DNA from 2 places in the Bombilactobacillus sp. ESL1094 genome. Region 1 is predicted to be linked to the other one. Evidence: a T-box and tRNA genes for the amino acid it is inferred to sense, from the RefSeq annotation. Region 1 holds a T-box; the other holds one or more tRNA genes.
What was found. The T-box of region 1 lies ahead of leuS (leucine--tRNA ligase). A T-box ahead of a tRNA ligase gene usually reads a tRNA of that ligase, here a tRNA-Leu.
Positions count from the first base shown of each region.

Region 2: it encodes a tRNA-Leu, which carries the amino acid that the T-box ahead of leuS (leucine--tRNA ligase) is inferred to sense. The anticodon was not compared.

Region 1 covers NZ_JBYLUM010000001.1:1,460,757-1,468,429, forward strand. The annotation lists gene AC3B5S_RS06915 (MDR family MFS transporter) at 1-312, shown strand, start outside; gene AC3B5S_RS06920 (phosphatase PAP2 family protein) at 242-868, opposite strand; gene AC3B5S_RS06925 (glucosaminidase domain-containing protein) at 1,046-2,152, shown strand; T-box leader at 2,195-2,402, shown strand; gene leuS (leucine--tRNA ligase) at 2,439-4,859, shown strand; gene AC3B5S_RS06935 (putative polysaccharide biosynthesis protein) at 4,891-6,555, shown strand; gene AC3B5S_RS06940 (hypothetical protein) at 6,775-7,269, shown strand; gene AC3B5S_RS06945 (GntR family transcriptional regulator) at 7,266-7,673, shown strand, end outside.
Region 2 covers NZ_JBYLUM010000001.1:1,320,582-1,328,254, forward strand. The annotation lists gene AC3B5S_RS06260 (glycosyltransferase family 4 protein) at 1-801, shown strand, start outside; gene nadE (NAD(+) synthase) at 829-1,647, shown strand; gene AC3B5S_RS06270 (hypothetical protein) at 1,660-2,088, shown strand; tRNA gene AC3B5S_RS06275 (tRNA-Leu) at 2,235-2,320, shown strand; gene AC3B5S_RS06280 (cold-shock protein) at 2,729-2,929, shown strand; gene AC3B5S_RS06285 (glycoside hydrolase family 73 protein) at 3,021-3,662, shown strand; gene AC3B5S_RS06290 (xanthine phosphoribosyltransferase) at 3,728-4,303, shown strand; gene AC3B5S_RS06295 (ATP-grasp domain-containing protein) at 4,317-5,432, shown strand; gene purB (adenylosuccinate lyase) at 5,475-6,773, shown strand; gene pcrA (DNA helicase PcrA) at 7,109-7,673, shown strand, end outside.

The sequences.
Region 1 (7,673 bases):
GCTCGTAATTTGGGGCAAACCTTGATGGTTTCCGTCTTTGGAATTGTGATGAACCTAAAAATGGCACAAGGAGTACAACAACATTCAGGTTTAACTTTTAAAATGTTGGATCAAATGATTAATTCTTCGACCGCGCATTTGTTAGCAAAACAATATTTAGCACCAGCTAGACAAATTGTTTATGAAGGCTTGCACTGGATTTTTGTAGTGGGAATTATCATTTTAATTGTGGCAGTTATTCTCAATTTCTTTGACCATAGTGATTATTTGTTAAAGGATTTTCAAAAAAGCCAAGGTAAATCAGCAGAGTAATTCCACTAGCTAAACAGGTACCTGCTAAAACGTCAGAAAAATAATGAACGTGTAAAATGGGACGACTGATAATAATGATGAGGGCAATTACCATTAAAAAAAATGGTAATTGCTTTTTTTTCGTAGTTTGGTAATAGATGAGAATTAAACTCCCAATTAAAGCAGTGGTAGCCATAGCATGACCGCTAGGAAAACTAAAGCCAGTTGCTTGGACGAGATGATTTAAGTTGGGACGAGGTCTGTGAATGAGCGCTTTTAAAACTTGGTTTAATAATAAATTACTTATTACGTTACTAAGCAGAAAAAATCGTTGGCGTTGATTCTTTAAAATGAAGCTAATAAGGATAGTTAGACTAAAGACGACTTTAGGCGCGCCAATAGTGGTAATGTATTTGAAGAAGGTTCGATTATGTTCACTCAAAAAAGCTAAGTGTTGAAAAAACCAGAAATCACAGTGCCGTAATGCTGGCTGATGATGAAATAACATCATTGTCAAAATTAAAAAACAAGAGATAAAGAAAATGCTAAGAAAAAGTAATAGTTTTGATAATTTCATTAATAATCTCCTAAAAAATAATTAATTTTTTGGTAAATCTTACCGGAAAGGGCATTGATTAAGTTCATTGGTGACTATAATTAGCTTGAAGTAGTGGGAAGTTTAACTAATAAATGAGATTGGGACAAAGACCTTAGTATATTTTTATCCCAGTCGCAAATAAAGGGGGTCTGTTTGATGAAAAAACATTTAAGAAGATCAGTTAAACTAGTTGCAATTAGTTGCTTAAGTTGTTTAACTGCATTAAATGCTTTAAAGCATAGTAGTGTGACGAGTTATGCTGATAGTTTTGATCAAGTGACAATTAACGTCAATGATGCTGATAACTTGGAAAATGTGGTCACATCGTCCGGATATGGGGATCAAACATTTTTAAATTATTTGGGTTTATCGGCGCAAAAGTTAGCCAATAATAATGATCTTTATGCTTCAGTTATGTTAGCCCAAGCACTCTTAGAAAGCGGTTGGGGGACAAGTACTTTAGCCCAGGCGCCTAATTATAACTTGTTTGGTGTTAAAGGCAGTTTTCAAGGATCAGCGGTTAATATGGCCACGCAAGAAGATGATGGCAGTGGTAATTTGTACGGTATTCAAGCTAATTTTCGCAAGTATCCCTCCTATCGTGAGTCCTTAGAAGACTACGTTCGTTTACTGCGCGATAATGGCATGTATTCTGGAGCTTGGCGTAGTAAAACTAGTTCCTATAAAGATGCTACTAGCTTTTTAACGGGGCGTTATGCCACGGATACATCATATGCCGATAAATTGAACAGTTTGATTGAAAAGTATAATCTAACGCGTTTTGATCAACCAGTTGATGCTACTAAACCAAGTGTCAATGACATTGTAGTCAATAATGTTAGTTTAGTCACAAATAATGTGAACCATAATTCTACAAGGAATACTTATCAAAATCAACAAGCCCCGGTAATTGTGAGAAATAAATTTCAAAATCCAGCAGCTGATGCTTCAGCTACTAATGAAACACAAACGCCGGCTTTACCGGTTATTGTTAATAATTCCCTGAATGAATTAATTAATACCAACAAGGAAATATTGCAAGCCCCTAGTACTAAACCAAGCAATCGGCCTAAGGATGCAAAAAATGAAACTGATTTTTCACGGACAATTCCTAGTGGAGATCATGCTGATCCAGCTGCTGTTATTAAAAAAGCACCAGTTGTGCAGGCTAAAGCAGTTTCTAATACTAAGTCAACCCCAGCTACTGATAATTCAATTCAAGTTTCGCCACAGGAAGCTGCAACTGAAAATTCGTCAGACTAGTTGCAATTAGCGTGATTTTTATTTATAATATGCGTCAGATTAGTTTTTACCAAAGGAATAGTAATTGAAAAATTGATTATCAGAGAGTGGAAGGTTAGTGTGATTTCACAGATATTTTTTAATGAACTCATCTTTGGAGTTTGATTACTGAACTAATAGTAAGTAGTCACGGGGTATCGTTAAATACTTGAGAGTTATATAGTTAATATATAAAACTTAGGTGGTACCGCGGGTAAATTTCGTCCTATTGCAATAGCAATGGGACTTTTTTTGTAGGAGGGTAATTATGGGTTATAATCACAACGTTATTGAAAAAAAATGGCAAGCCTATTGGGCCGAACATAAGACGTTTAAAACAACAGAAGATCCAAATAAGAAAAACTTTTACGCGTTAGATATGTTTCCTTATCCGTCTGGTAAAGGTTTGCATGTTGGTCATCCAGAAGGGTATACCGCGACCGATATTATTGCCCGGATGAAGCGGATGCAAGGCTACAATGTCTTACATCCCATGGGGTGGGATGCGTTTGGCTTACCCGCTGAACAATATGCGCTGAAAACTGGACATAATCCCATTGATTTTACGCAACAAAATATTGATACATTTAAGCGACAAATTAATTCGCTAGGTTTTTCTTACGATTGGGAGCGCGAAATTAATACTACTGATCCTAATTATTATAAATGGACACAGTGGATCTTTGAACAATTGTATAAACAGGGGTTAGCTTATGAAGCCAAAGTTCCTGTTAATTGGAGTCCAGATTTAGGTACAGTAGTCGCTAATGAGGAGATTGTCAACGGTAAAACTGAACGTGGTGGTTTTCCAGTTTACCGTAAGCCAATGCGACAATGGATGCTCAAAATTACGGCTTATGCGGATCGTTTATTGGATGATTTAGATTTAATCGATTGGCCCGAAAATATTAAGGAAATGCAGCGCAACTGGATTGGCCGGTCAGTCGGTGCTGAAGTTAAGTTTGAGATTGCCGATCATGATTTAACGTTTAATGTCTTTACGACACGGCCAGATACGTTATTTGGTGCTACTTATGTAGTCATGGCTCCAGAGCATGAACTAGTGGATCAAATTACTACCCCACAACAAAAAGCACAAGTTCAACAATATCAGGAAGCAACTGCTAAAAAGAGTGATTTGGATCGGACCGATTTAAATACTGAAAAAACAGGTGCTTTCACAGGCGCTTACGCTATTAATCCGATTAATGGCGATCGATTACCAATTTGGATTTCTGATTATGTCTTGGCTAGCTACGGGACGGGTGCTATCATGGCTGTTCCAGCACATGATGACCGGGATTTCGAATTTGCTAAAATGTTTGACTTACCAATTAAAGCAGTCATTGCGGGTGGTGATGTCAGTGATCATGCTTATACAGGTGATGGTGAACATATTAATTCGGAGTTTTTAAATGGTTTAAATAAACAGCAGGCAATTGATAAGGTTTTGGCGTGGTTAGAAGATCATCAGGTTGGCCAAAAGAAAGTTAATTACCGCTTGCGAGATTGGGTCTTTTCACGGCAACGTTACTGGGGTGAACCCATTCCAATTATTCATTGGGAAGATGGAACCACGAGTTTAGTTCCTGAAGATGAATTACCATTACGTTTGCCAGCAGAACATGATATTAAACCTTCAGGTACGATTGAAAGTCCGTTGGCTAACTTGACTGACTGGGTCAATGTGGTTGATAAAAATGGCCGCAAAGGTCGGCGGGAAACCAATACAATGCCACAATGGGCTGGTAGTTCTTGGTATTTCTTGCGTTATGTAGATCCACATAATGATGAAGCAATCGCTGATTATGAAAAATTAAAACAGTGGATGCCCGTTGATTTATACGTCGGTGGAGCCGAACATGCTGTGCTGCATTTACTGTATGCAAGATTTTGGCATAAGTTCTTATACGATTTAGGTGTTGTACCGACACCAGAACCGTTCCAAAAATTATTTAATCAAGGAATGATTTTGGGTAATAATCACGAAAAAATGTCGAAGTCCAAAGGCAACGTTATTAATCCTGATGATGTTGTCGATGAATATGGTGCTGATACGTTACGTCTTTACGAAATGTTTATGGGACCGTTAGATGCTTCCATTTCTTGGAGTGAAGATGGCTTAGCTGGTTCTTATCGTTTCTTAGAGCGGGTTTGGCGCTTATATATTAATGCAGATGATGACAACACTTTGCGGACTGATTTTATTACCGAGCAGCCGAATGCTGATTTGAAAAAGATTTATAGTGAAACTGTGAAACAAGTTAGTGATCATTATGAAAAGTTACAATTTAATACGGCAATTTCGCAAATGATGACTTTTGTCAACGCTGTGCAAAAGCAAGATCAGTTTCCAAAGGATTACGCTGAAGGTTTAATTAAAATGTTAGCCCCAATCGTACCGCATATTGCTGAAGAAATTTGGCAAAAATTAGGTCATGATGAATCCATCACTTATGCTCAATGGCCAACTTACAATGAAGAAGATCTAGTTAGTGCTGAAGTCGAAGTTATTTTGCAAGTTAATGGTAAGTTAAGAAATAAGATTACGGTGCCAGTTGATATTTCCAAAGCTGATTTAGAACAAAGAGCATTAGCTGATGAAAAGACACAATCATTTATTGCTGATAAAAAGATTGTAAAAACCATTGTGGTTCCGCAAAAAATTGTGAATTTTGTGGTAAAATAATAATTCATCAATTTTAGAGAGGATCAATTTGATGGATCAAGATGTCGAAGAGAATACAGTGACAACTGCGGTAACTGGTGGCAAAAATGATTTAATTAAGGGTTCAGCTTGGATGACGGCGGGAAGTATTTTTTCGCGAGTCTTGGGTGCTATTTATATCATTCCGTGGAATATGTGGTTTGGTTCCGTTTTAACGGCTACCTTGGCCAATGCCCTATTTGCTAAGGGCTATAATATCTATAGTCTGTTTTTGATAATTTCGACGGCGGGTATTCCCGGGGCAATTTCCAAACAAATTGCGCATTACAATGCTTTAAACGAGTATGCGGCGGGAAACCAGTTATTTAAACAAGGCATCAAAATCATGGCTTGGATGGGCATAATTAGTGCAGCGCTGATGTATTTTGGCGCACCGCTTTTGAGTGATTGGTTTGCTGATGGCAATGCCAATGCCATTCCAGTTTTAAGAGCCTTGGCGATTGCGTTATTAATCATTCCGTTGATGAGTCTCATGCGGGGCTATTTTCAAGGCTATTCACAAATGGCACCTTCAGCGGTTTCTCAATTAATTGAGCAAGTGGCGCGCGTAATTTATATGTTAGCGGCAACGTATTTAATTATGAAGGTGCAAAAGGGCAGTTATGTTAGTGCCGTAACGCAATCGACCTTTGCGGCTTTCATTGGTGCGGTCTTTGGTTTAGGAGTGTTGGTAATTTACTTTTTAAAACAATTACCGCAAATTCGCCGTCTATCACGACAAAGTAAATTTGAAATTGATACACGTCATCAGAATTTTTTTGGAGAAATTATTCGCCAAGCAGTTCCTTTTATTATTCTGGATTCTGGCATTATCTTATTCCAATTATTTGATCAGTCGACGTTTAATTCAATGATGTCGTCGTTTCAACATTTTAGTAAAGACACATTGAATGCCATGTATGCTCTATTTGCCTTTAATGCAAATAAATTAATTATGATTGTGGTTTCTTTATCAACAGCGATGGCTGTTACTGCGATCCCCTTATTGTCAGCAGCTTATTCGCGTCATAACCAAAAAGAAATTCAAGATCAAATTGGTAATATCTTACAATTGTTTTTCTTAGTTATGTTACCGGCAGCTTTAGGCATGTATGCAGTAGCTAAGCCTTTGTATATTTTGTTTTATCGATATGATCAGTTGGGGATTTACTTGTTACAATTTAGTTGTGTAGTAGCTATCTTGTTAGGGTTATTTACGGTTTTGTCAGCTATTTTACAAGGACTATATCAAAATAAAATGGCGATTAAATATTTTGTGATTGGTTTTATTGTTAAAATGCTTGTACAATATCCATGTATTTTAATTTTTAGTAGTTTTGGGCCCTTAATGGCGACTGCTATTGGCATGGCGGTCACGTGTTGGCTGATGTTGCGATTATTGTGTGTGAAATTTGAGTTTAAATTACAGCCGACCATTAACCGTACTTGTGGCATTTTTATGTTAACAGTTGTGATGTTAGTAGCCATTTTAATCTTGGATTTTGTTGCATATCATTTGGTGAATAATCAAGGTCGCCCGTGGGCTATTGTGTTATTATGCCTGGAAGTTGTATTAGGTGTTGGGATCTATGGTTATTTAATTTTAAAATCGCACTTAGCGGAGAAGATTTTAGGCTCCAAAGTTGCTAATTTACGGCAAAAATTGCATATCAATTAATCTGTTTTAAAAAACAATAAGGTTGGAACGCAATAATGAATTAATGTTCGTTTACTTCTAGATAGAGTACGATCATTAATCTTATTGTTCCAACCTTATTTTTTTGCTATTACAAGTTGATTAGAATCAGAAACAGTGGCTGAAAGTCTGAATAATTAGCGATTAAACGGTGGTATATAATATGTTAGTAATAAGCAATTTACCAAGCATGGAACGCTATTGATAGAATGGTCTGAAAATAATATGGAAGTAATTGATTTAAAAAAATATACGACTCCTCTTCAAAAAGTTAAGCAGCATCCGAAGTTGATTAACGTACAAGAAGTCGCAGAATCAGGTTTTTATAATACAATGTTTGCACAAAAAATAGGCCGCTTAAGAAAGCGCGTCTTCGTTTTGTTAGAACAACAGCAACCAACTGCCATTATCACTTCCTTAATTCCCAACCGCTTTTTACCACAATTGGATCAAAGTGATTTAATGGATTTGGAAAATCTAGTAGATTATCAATGTCAGGTTAATCAAATCACTCAAAATGTGATGTTGACATGGGCTAATGAACAGGAACGTAAATTGTTCAAACAAGAAGTTGACCGCTTACAAGTTTTGGTAGAAAAAGCAATTTTTCGTAACAATCAAGGAACGATTATTCGCTCGGAAGAAACAGTGCTGTTGCCGGACCAATTTATTTTTCAAAAAGGAGAAGGAGATTGAAGACCTATTTGTATATTGAAGCTAAGGAAAAAATTCTCAATTTAATTACTAGTGGGACTTTTAAATTTAATGAACGGATTTGGAATGAACGAACTTTAGTTAGTCAATTAGGTTACAGTCGTACAACTATTAAAAATGCGATTAATTCATTAGTGGCTGATAATATTTTGGAAAAAAGGCGCGGTGATGGGACGTATTTAGTGGAAGTGGGCACTAACAATTTGGTGAAAATTGGTGATGATGCGCCCAATTCGTTTACACAAATTATGCGTATTAATAAAAGAAATACTACTAGTCGTGTTTGGTCATTTAAAGCCATTTATCATTCTCCAAAATTGCAATTGATTTTTGATAATAAATATGAAGATTTTTACGAGTTAATTCGGACTAGAATGGTGTCACAA
Region 2 (7,673 bases), 140 kb from region 1:
TTTTTAATGAGTTTGATTTATAGGCATGTGCATGCAAAGTGGATCATTACGGTTCATAGTGATCCTTATGTGGATTTTGCTGACAATTTCAAAGGAAAGTTAATGACTTCTTTAAATTTACGGGCCTTGAAAAAAGCTGAGCTATTGATGCCAGTAACTGCTAAATTTAAGCCAATTTTAGAACAAGTGGGGATTGCCGCAGACAAAATCAAGCCGGTCTTTAATACAATGTACTTTCGCGAAAAAGCGCCCCAAACGACGCGACAAGATCCGTTTACGCTATTGAATGTTGCTCGTTTAGTGCCTGTGAAAAACCAACAATTACTCTTAAAAGTTTTAGCAGAGCTAGATTTTGACTGGCGCTTAAAGCTAGTGGGTGATGGAACTTCGCGGCCCCAATTGGAACACTTAGTACAAGAACTAGATTTGGCACAAAAAGTCGAATTTATCGGCTTTCAAGACAAAACAGAGCAGTATTACCAAAACGCGGACTTATTTGTCCTACCATCATTATCGGAAGGCTTTCCACTAGTTTTACTAGAAGCAGCTAATAATGGTTTACCCGTGGTCGCTAGTGATGCTGGTTCGGATGCGCAAGCCGTTCAACCGGGGCTGGGTTGGATTACCCCTATTAATGATTTTGAAAGCCTAAAACAGGCGTTAATTCAAGCTCATGACTTGTGGCAAAAAGATGAATTACGCGCTTTGGGCCAGAAATATTATGAATATTGTGCTGCCAATTTTTCTAACGAACGTTTGGCTCAAACAATCAGTGAAATTTATCAAACTGTGTTAAAGTAATTGTATTTGAGAAATGAGGTTTTAAGATTGCGTCCATTACAAAAAGAAATTATTGCTTTTGAAAAAGTTGCGCCCCAGATTGATCCCGAACAAGAAGTACAGCGGAGTGTGGACTTTTTAAAGCATTTTTTACAAAAAAATCAATTAAAAACATTAGTGTTAGGAATTTCTGGTGGTCAAGATTCGACTTTAACAGGTCGCTTGGCCCAGTTAGCTGTTAGTGAATTACGAGCAGAACAACCCCAATCTAGTTACCAATTTATTGCCGTTCGTTTGCCTTATGGGCAACAAGCTGATGAATCAGATGCTTTACAGGCTTTAGACTTTATTCAACCGGACAAGACTTATCGGGTGGATATTAAGCCAGCGGTAGATGCAGTCGTGGCTAGTATCACACCTAATGGCTTAACCATTAGTGATTTTAATAAAGGCAATATTAAAGCGCGTCAACGCATGATTGTACAGTATGCGATTGCTGGTGAAACTAAGGGCGTTGTAGTGGGAACCGATCACGCCGCGGAAAATATTACGGGTTTTTATACTAAATACGGTGATGGTGCCGCCGATGTTACGCCTTTATTTAGGTTAAATAAGCGCCAAGGCCGTCAATTATTGCAATACTTGCAAGCCCCGGCCAATTTATATACTAAAACCCCGACGGCTGATTTAGAGGATGGTCGGCCAGGCTTAGCTGATGAAGTTGCTTTGGGGGTAACGTATCAAGAGATTGATGATTATTTGGAAGGCAAAGAAGTCACAGCATCAGCAGCCCAAAAGATTGAAAATTGGTATTTGAAGACTGCTCATAAGCGGCAGTTGCCGTATACAGTTTTTGATCAATTTTAAGGAGGCAAAGACATGGTTAATAAAGCACAACAGCGGGCAATCAAGTATGCCCAAACGTTAAATGATGTTTTACAACGGACGCAGGAAATTCAAGAAGAGTTGAATCCTAAGTTTCAAGAAATTAAAACGGCTTTGCAAAAAAACGAATTAGAGCAAATGCAATCTGCTCATTACTTGGCAATTCAGGGTGATTTTCAGCATGGGACTGATGAATATGCCCAATTAACCCAACAATTAGCCGATTTAAGAGCTCCAGCACGTTTTATGGGCATTCATATGAATTTAGTTCAAGCCTATCAAGCTTATGTTCAAGCTTGCCAGCAAATGATTGATAGTATGAAAGATAATCGTACGGTGGACTTGGATCAATTTCAGCAGTCTGAACAAGATCAAGACCAAGCAACGGCTGAGATTGCTAAGTGTTTACAGCGCTTAGGTTAAAATTTTTTGTTCCAGCTCCCAATTGGAGTTAGATGCCAGTTGCCTCATAAAAATAAAAGATTTGTGTTAATTGATGCTAATTTATTTTTGCCGCAGTTGCTTGCAAAATTTGCCCATTCATATTATGATGAATGAGTATTGTTTTTGCGGGCATGGCGGAATTGGCAGACGCGCAAGACTAAGGATCTTGTGGAGAATTATCTCCGTGGAAGTTCGAGTCTTCTTACCCGCATCTTAATTAAAGTAGCTACGGCTACTTTTTTTTGTTGTCATATATGAAAATGATTGAACAAAAATCGCTTAATACTTAATTTTTGGCGAATATTTAAACAAGTGGCACTACGACAATTTGGATAAGAATATTATTCACTTTACTAGATTTTTTAATTTTTTGATTGCTGGTTTCTTAATGTGAAGAAGTGGTTCTTGTTAGGCTCTAGGAGCGCAAAGAGCTGTTTAAAGTGTGCTTTCCATATTAAAATAAATTTAATAAATTTAGCAAAACTTGATTGATTATCTTTTGTGAGCATGTTAATATAAAGACGTGTTTTTGAATGGTTATGGTTCGATGGTTCATGTGTAACTAACTTCCATATCGGCCACAAAGAAATGCAAAAAGTGTTTTGAGGAGGATGTTCACATGGAACATGGAACAGTAAAATGGTTTAACGCTGAAAAAGGTTATGGTTTTATTACTCGCGAAGATGGTAGTGATGTATTCGTACATTTCTCCGCTATCAACGGTGAAGGCTATAAGACTCTTGAAGAAGGTCAATCAGTTACTTTCGATATCGAAGAAAGTGATCGTGGACCACAAGCAGTTAACGTTAACAAAGACTAAGCTTAAACTCTTAGTGCTGACCAGCCCACGGGCTGGTTTTTTTTTACATAAATCTTGGGTGCATGTTATCATAATTATGAGAAAGATATCGGTGAAAAATTTGGCAAAAAGGCGTAGCCGGGCAACTCAGCAAAATAATTTTGCGAATGGCTTGGTGGCAATTTTAATCTTAGGTTGTGGATTTGTTTTAGCGGTCATAATGATTAATCATTGGCGACAAGAAGTTGTGAACTCGCAGCCGAATATTCAAGTACAGAATCAATTTCGGCAAAAACAGCAATTTATTAAAAAGTTAGCGCCAGCGGCTGTTAAATACGGGCAACAGTATCATGTATTACCAAGCGTGACGTTGGCCCAAGCCGTTTTGGAAAGTAATTGGGGTCAAAGTAGTTTGGCTAGTGATTATCACAATTTGTTTGGCGTGAAAGATGACAATCCCCAAGAGTCGCAAGAATTACAAACTCAAGAGTACCAAAATGGACAGTGGGTCACAGTGACCGCCCGTTTTAAGGTTTATACTAATTTTGAAGCATCCATTGCCGATCATGATGCATTGTTGGCAAACGGTACTACTTGGAATAAGCAGCAGTACCAGCACGTACTAGCGGCTGACAACTATGTCGAGGCGGCGCGAAGTTTGCAAAAAGATGGTTATGCTACAGATCCAGATTATGCTAAAAAACTAATCAAAATTATTCAGACTTATAATTTAGATGAATATGATACCAAATAAATTAAAGTATTTCACTAATGCAGTGATAATGGTAATCTTAAAGTAAAGCTTAGGGAGGCACCACAATGCGTGAACTAGAAGAACGAATCAAGCAGGATGGTCGAGTTTTAGGCCAAGATGTGCTCAAAGTTGACAGTTTCTTAAATCATCAAATTGATCCGCTGTTAATGCAAAAAATGGGTCAGGCTTTTTATCAGCATTTTCAAAAATTGCCGATTACCAAAATTTTAACTGTTGAATCTTCGGGAATTGCGCCCGCCGTTTTAACGGGCGTTGCTTTTCAAAAGCCAGTGGTTTTTGCTCGGAAGCATCGTTCTATTACAATGAGTTCGGATTTATATGTTGCGGATGTTTACTCCTTTACTAAAAAAGAAACTAATCAAATTAGTATTGCTAAAAAGTTTTTGACTGCTCAAGATCACGTTTTAATTGTGGATGATTTTTTGGCTAATGGACAAGCAGTTTCCGGCTTGACCACGATTATTCAACAAGCAGGGGCGACGTTAGAAGGAATTGGGATTGTCATTGAAAAGACTTTCCAAAAAGGGCGGCAGCTGATTGATGAACAGCAGATTCCGATTCTGTCCTTAGCTAGAATCAGTGGTTTTGAGAACGGAAAGGTAATTTTTGCAGAAGAATGAGGCAGAATTAAGCATGGAATTTATGGAACCGAACAGTAAATTAGGAATTATTCATGGTGGTAGTAGTGATCAACAATTGGCCATTCAAGCGCAAAATATGGGCTTTCAGGTGACAGTTTTGACTGACCGGCCGAAGCAATGGACCAATGTTGTTAGTAAATTAATCGTGGGTGATTACCACAACTTAGAATTGTTAGAACGCTTGTTTCAAGCTGTGGATTTAGTTTTATATAATGATAGTCAGATCGAATTACCTGATCCGCAACAATTAGCCCAGCCGGAAAAATTAGTTCAAGGTACTGAAATTCTTGATTTGATGCAAGATCGTTATTTAGAACGGTGCTTTTTGAACGAACATAATTTGAATATTACTCCGTATGTCACGGTTGTGAATAAAGCTGACTTACAAATGGCTGTTTCAGAAATTGGGTTTCCATGTCTTTTAAAACCGATTCAACGCGCGGTGGATCCTGATTTTCAAGAAACATTTTATAATCAAGCACAAATTGACAATTATCAATTGCCACAAGGCTCCTTTATTTTGGAATCATTGGTCGATATTCATCAAGAAGTCTTTGCCATGGTTACGAAAGATTACACGGGCGACATTAAAACTTATCCGTTGATCAAGGTTACACGCCCGCAAGGCTTGAAAACGGCTTTAGTTACGAAAATTGATGAAGTCGCTTTGAAACAAGAAGTGCAAGAAATTGCCCAAACCATTGGCAGTCATTTGCATTATCAAGGCTTGTTTGCGATTAAATTGTGTACTACCCAATCGGGAATGCTCTATGTTGAACGGTTATATCCGGGAACCGTGTTTTCCGCGCAAATTTTTGCAGCGGTGACGCAAACCTCTCAGGAAGAATTGTTAATCCGCAGTTTGTGTAATTGGCCCCTGCCTAACTTAACCCCCTGGATGAATGGCTGTGAGTTACAGGTGACTAAACAGCATTTGTCCACAGCGGTGGCTTTGATTCAGCAACATCCACAATGGCAATTAAAATTTAATCATCGTGACTATTCGTCTGCCACAGACCAAACAGAAGTTGGAACTTTAGTGGTTTTTGCGGAAAATGAACAACAATTACTCAATTATGTGAACGCCACAGAGTTGTGGCAGATTTAAAAATAGCGGTAGCTTTACAGTTAAGGGATAAAGGAGAAGTTCATGGTTATCAAACGGTATCAGAATCCAGCAATGGCCCAAATTTGGAGTGAGCAAAATAAATATCAGGCGTGGTTAGAAGTGGAGATTGCCGTTGACCGAGCTTGGAATCGTCTCGGAAAAATTCCGGATGCTGATTTAGCTGCCATTGAACACAACGCTAGCTTTCAAGTAGCAGATATTATCGCAATGGAAAAAATTACGAAGCATGATGTGGTAGCTTTCACACGGACTGTTTCCAAAAGCTTAGGTCCAGAAAAAAAGTGGATTCACTTTGGAGTTACTTCGACAGATGTCGTCGATACAGCGTATGGCTATTTGTTAAAACAAGCTAATACTTTGTTGCGCCAAGACTTAGTGGAGTTGTTACACGTAGTGGCTCAAAAGGCGCAACAATATAAAACGGCGGTGATGATGGGCCGGACTCATGGTGTTCATGCTGAACCCACCACCTTTGGCTTAATATTGGCCAATTGGTATTCAGAATTAAAACGCGATTTACAACGGTTTGATCATGCTGCTCAAGGTGTTCAAGCCGGGAAGATCAGTGGTGCGGTAGGGACCTTTGCTAACGTGCCTCCCGAAGTCGAACAAATGGTGTGTGCCCAGTTAGGTTTGACAGCGCAGGAAATTTCTACACAAGTGTTACCGCGTGATTTGCATGCTGAATATATCATGACATTGGCTTTGATTGGGGCTTCCTTAGAACGTTTTGCCTTAGAAATTAGACACTTACAACGCACTGAAGTGCGCGAAGTCGAGGAGCATTTTGCGCCAGGACAAAAAGGTTCCTCAGCGATGCCTCATAAGCGTAATCCGATTGGTTCAGAAAATATTACGGGTTTAGCGCGTGTTTTAAAAGGACATGTGTTTACCGCACTAGAAGATATTGAATTGTGGCATGAGCGGGATATCTCGCACAGCTCAGCGGAACGGATTATTTTGCCAGATTCCACGGAAATTTTGGACTATATGTTACAACGTTTTACTAAAATTTTAAGCAATTTAACCGTTTTTGAAGATAAAATGGCTGCTGATTTAAATGTTACGCATGGCTTGATTTATTCACAACGTGTGTTGTTGAAGTTAATTGATGCGGGGTTAAGTCGGGAGCAAGCCTATGATTTGGTGCAACCCAAGACGGCTCAAGTTTGGGAAGAGCACGTGGACTTTCGGTCGTTACTAGAAGCTGATGAGCAAATTATGCAGTATTTGAGTCCCGCTGATTTAGATGAAGCCTTTGATTATCACTGGCATTTAAAACATATTGATGAAATTTTTACCCGGGTGGGCTTAAACTAGAGTGATGTTTGACAAAGCTGACTTGTTTGAAAATAAAAAATAATAAATCAAGGTTGGGGTCAATCAGCTTAATGATTGTATGTGATCATTAAGCTGATTGAATTGAAAAAGCCAGCAGTTCAGTTCAGCTTGAACTGTCAGCTGACTTTTAGCCCAACCTCTTTGTTTGGCATTAACAGCTGCAGAAGATGCTAAATATTGGGAGTTAGACGCACTGAAAAATTGGTGGATAATTTTTGCGATTGTATGATAGATATTCTTTTCGTGTGGCTGGATTGTCCGCGGGAGTTTGCTATAATTGAGACTGTAATTTAGAAAAGAAAAGGAAGAATTTAATGTCAGAAACAGCTATTTTACAGGGACTAAACGATAAACAAAAACAGGCAACAACGACAACAAATGGTCCCTTGTTGGTTTTGGCTGGAGCTGGTAGTGGTAAAACGCGAGTTTTGACACACCGGATTGCTTATTTAATCGAAGAACAAGAGGTTTTGCCGTGGCACATTTTGGCGATTACGTTTACCAATAAAGCTGCGCGTGAAATGCAAGAACGGGTTCAAAAATTGTTAGGTGAACATGCACAGGGAGTTTGGGTCTCGACCTTTCATTCGATGTGTGTGCGAATTTTGCGCCGTGAGGCAGAAGCAATTGGCTATAGTCGCGCTTTTACAATTACGGGTTCATCAGAGCAATTAACTTTGGTGAAGCAAATTTTAAAGCAGTTAAATCTTGATCCCAAAAAATATGATCCGCGGGCTTTATTGAGTGTGATTAGTGGTGCCAAAAATGAGTTACTAACGCCTAAAACTTATGCTCAACAAGCTAATAGTCCGTTTGAAAAAGTTGCTGCCCAAGTTTATGAACAATATCAGGCGCGCTTACAAGATAATCAAAGTATGG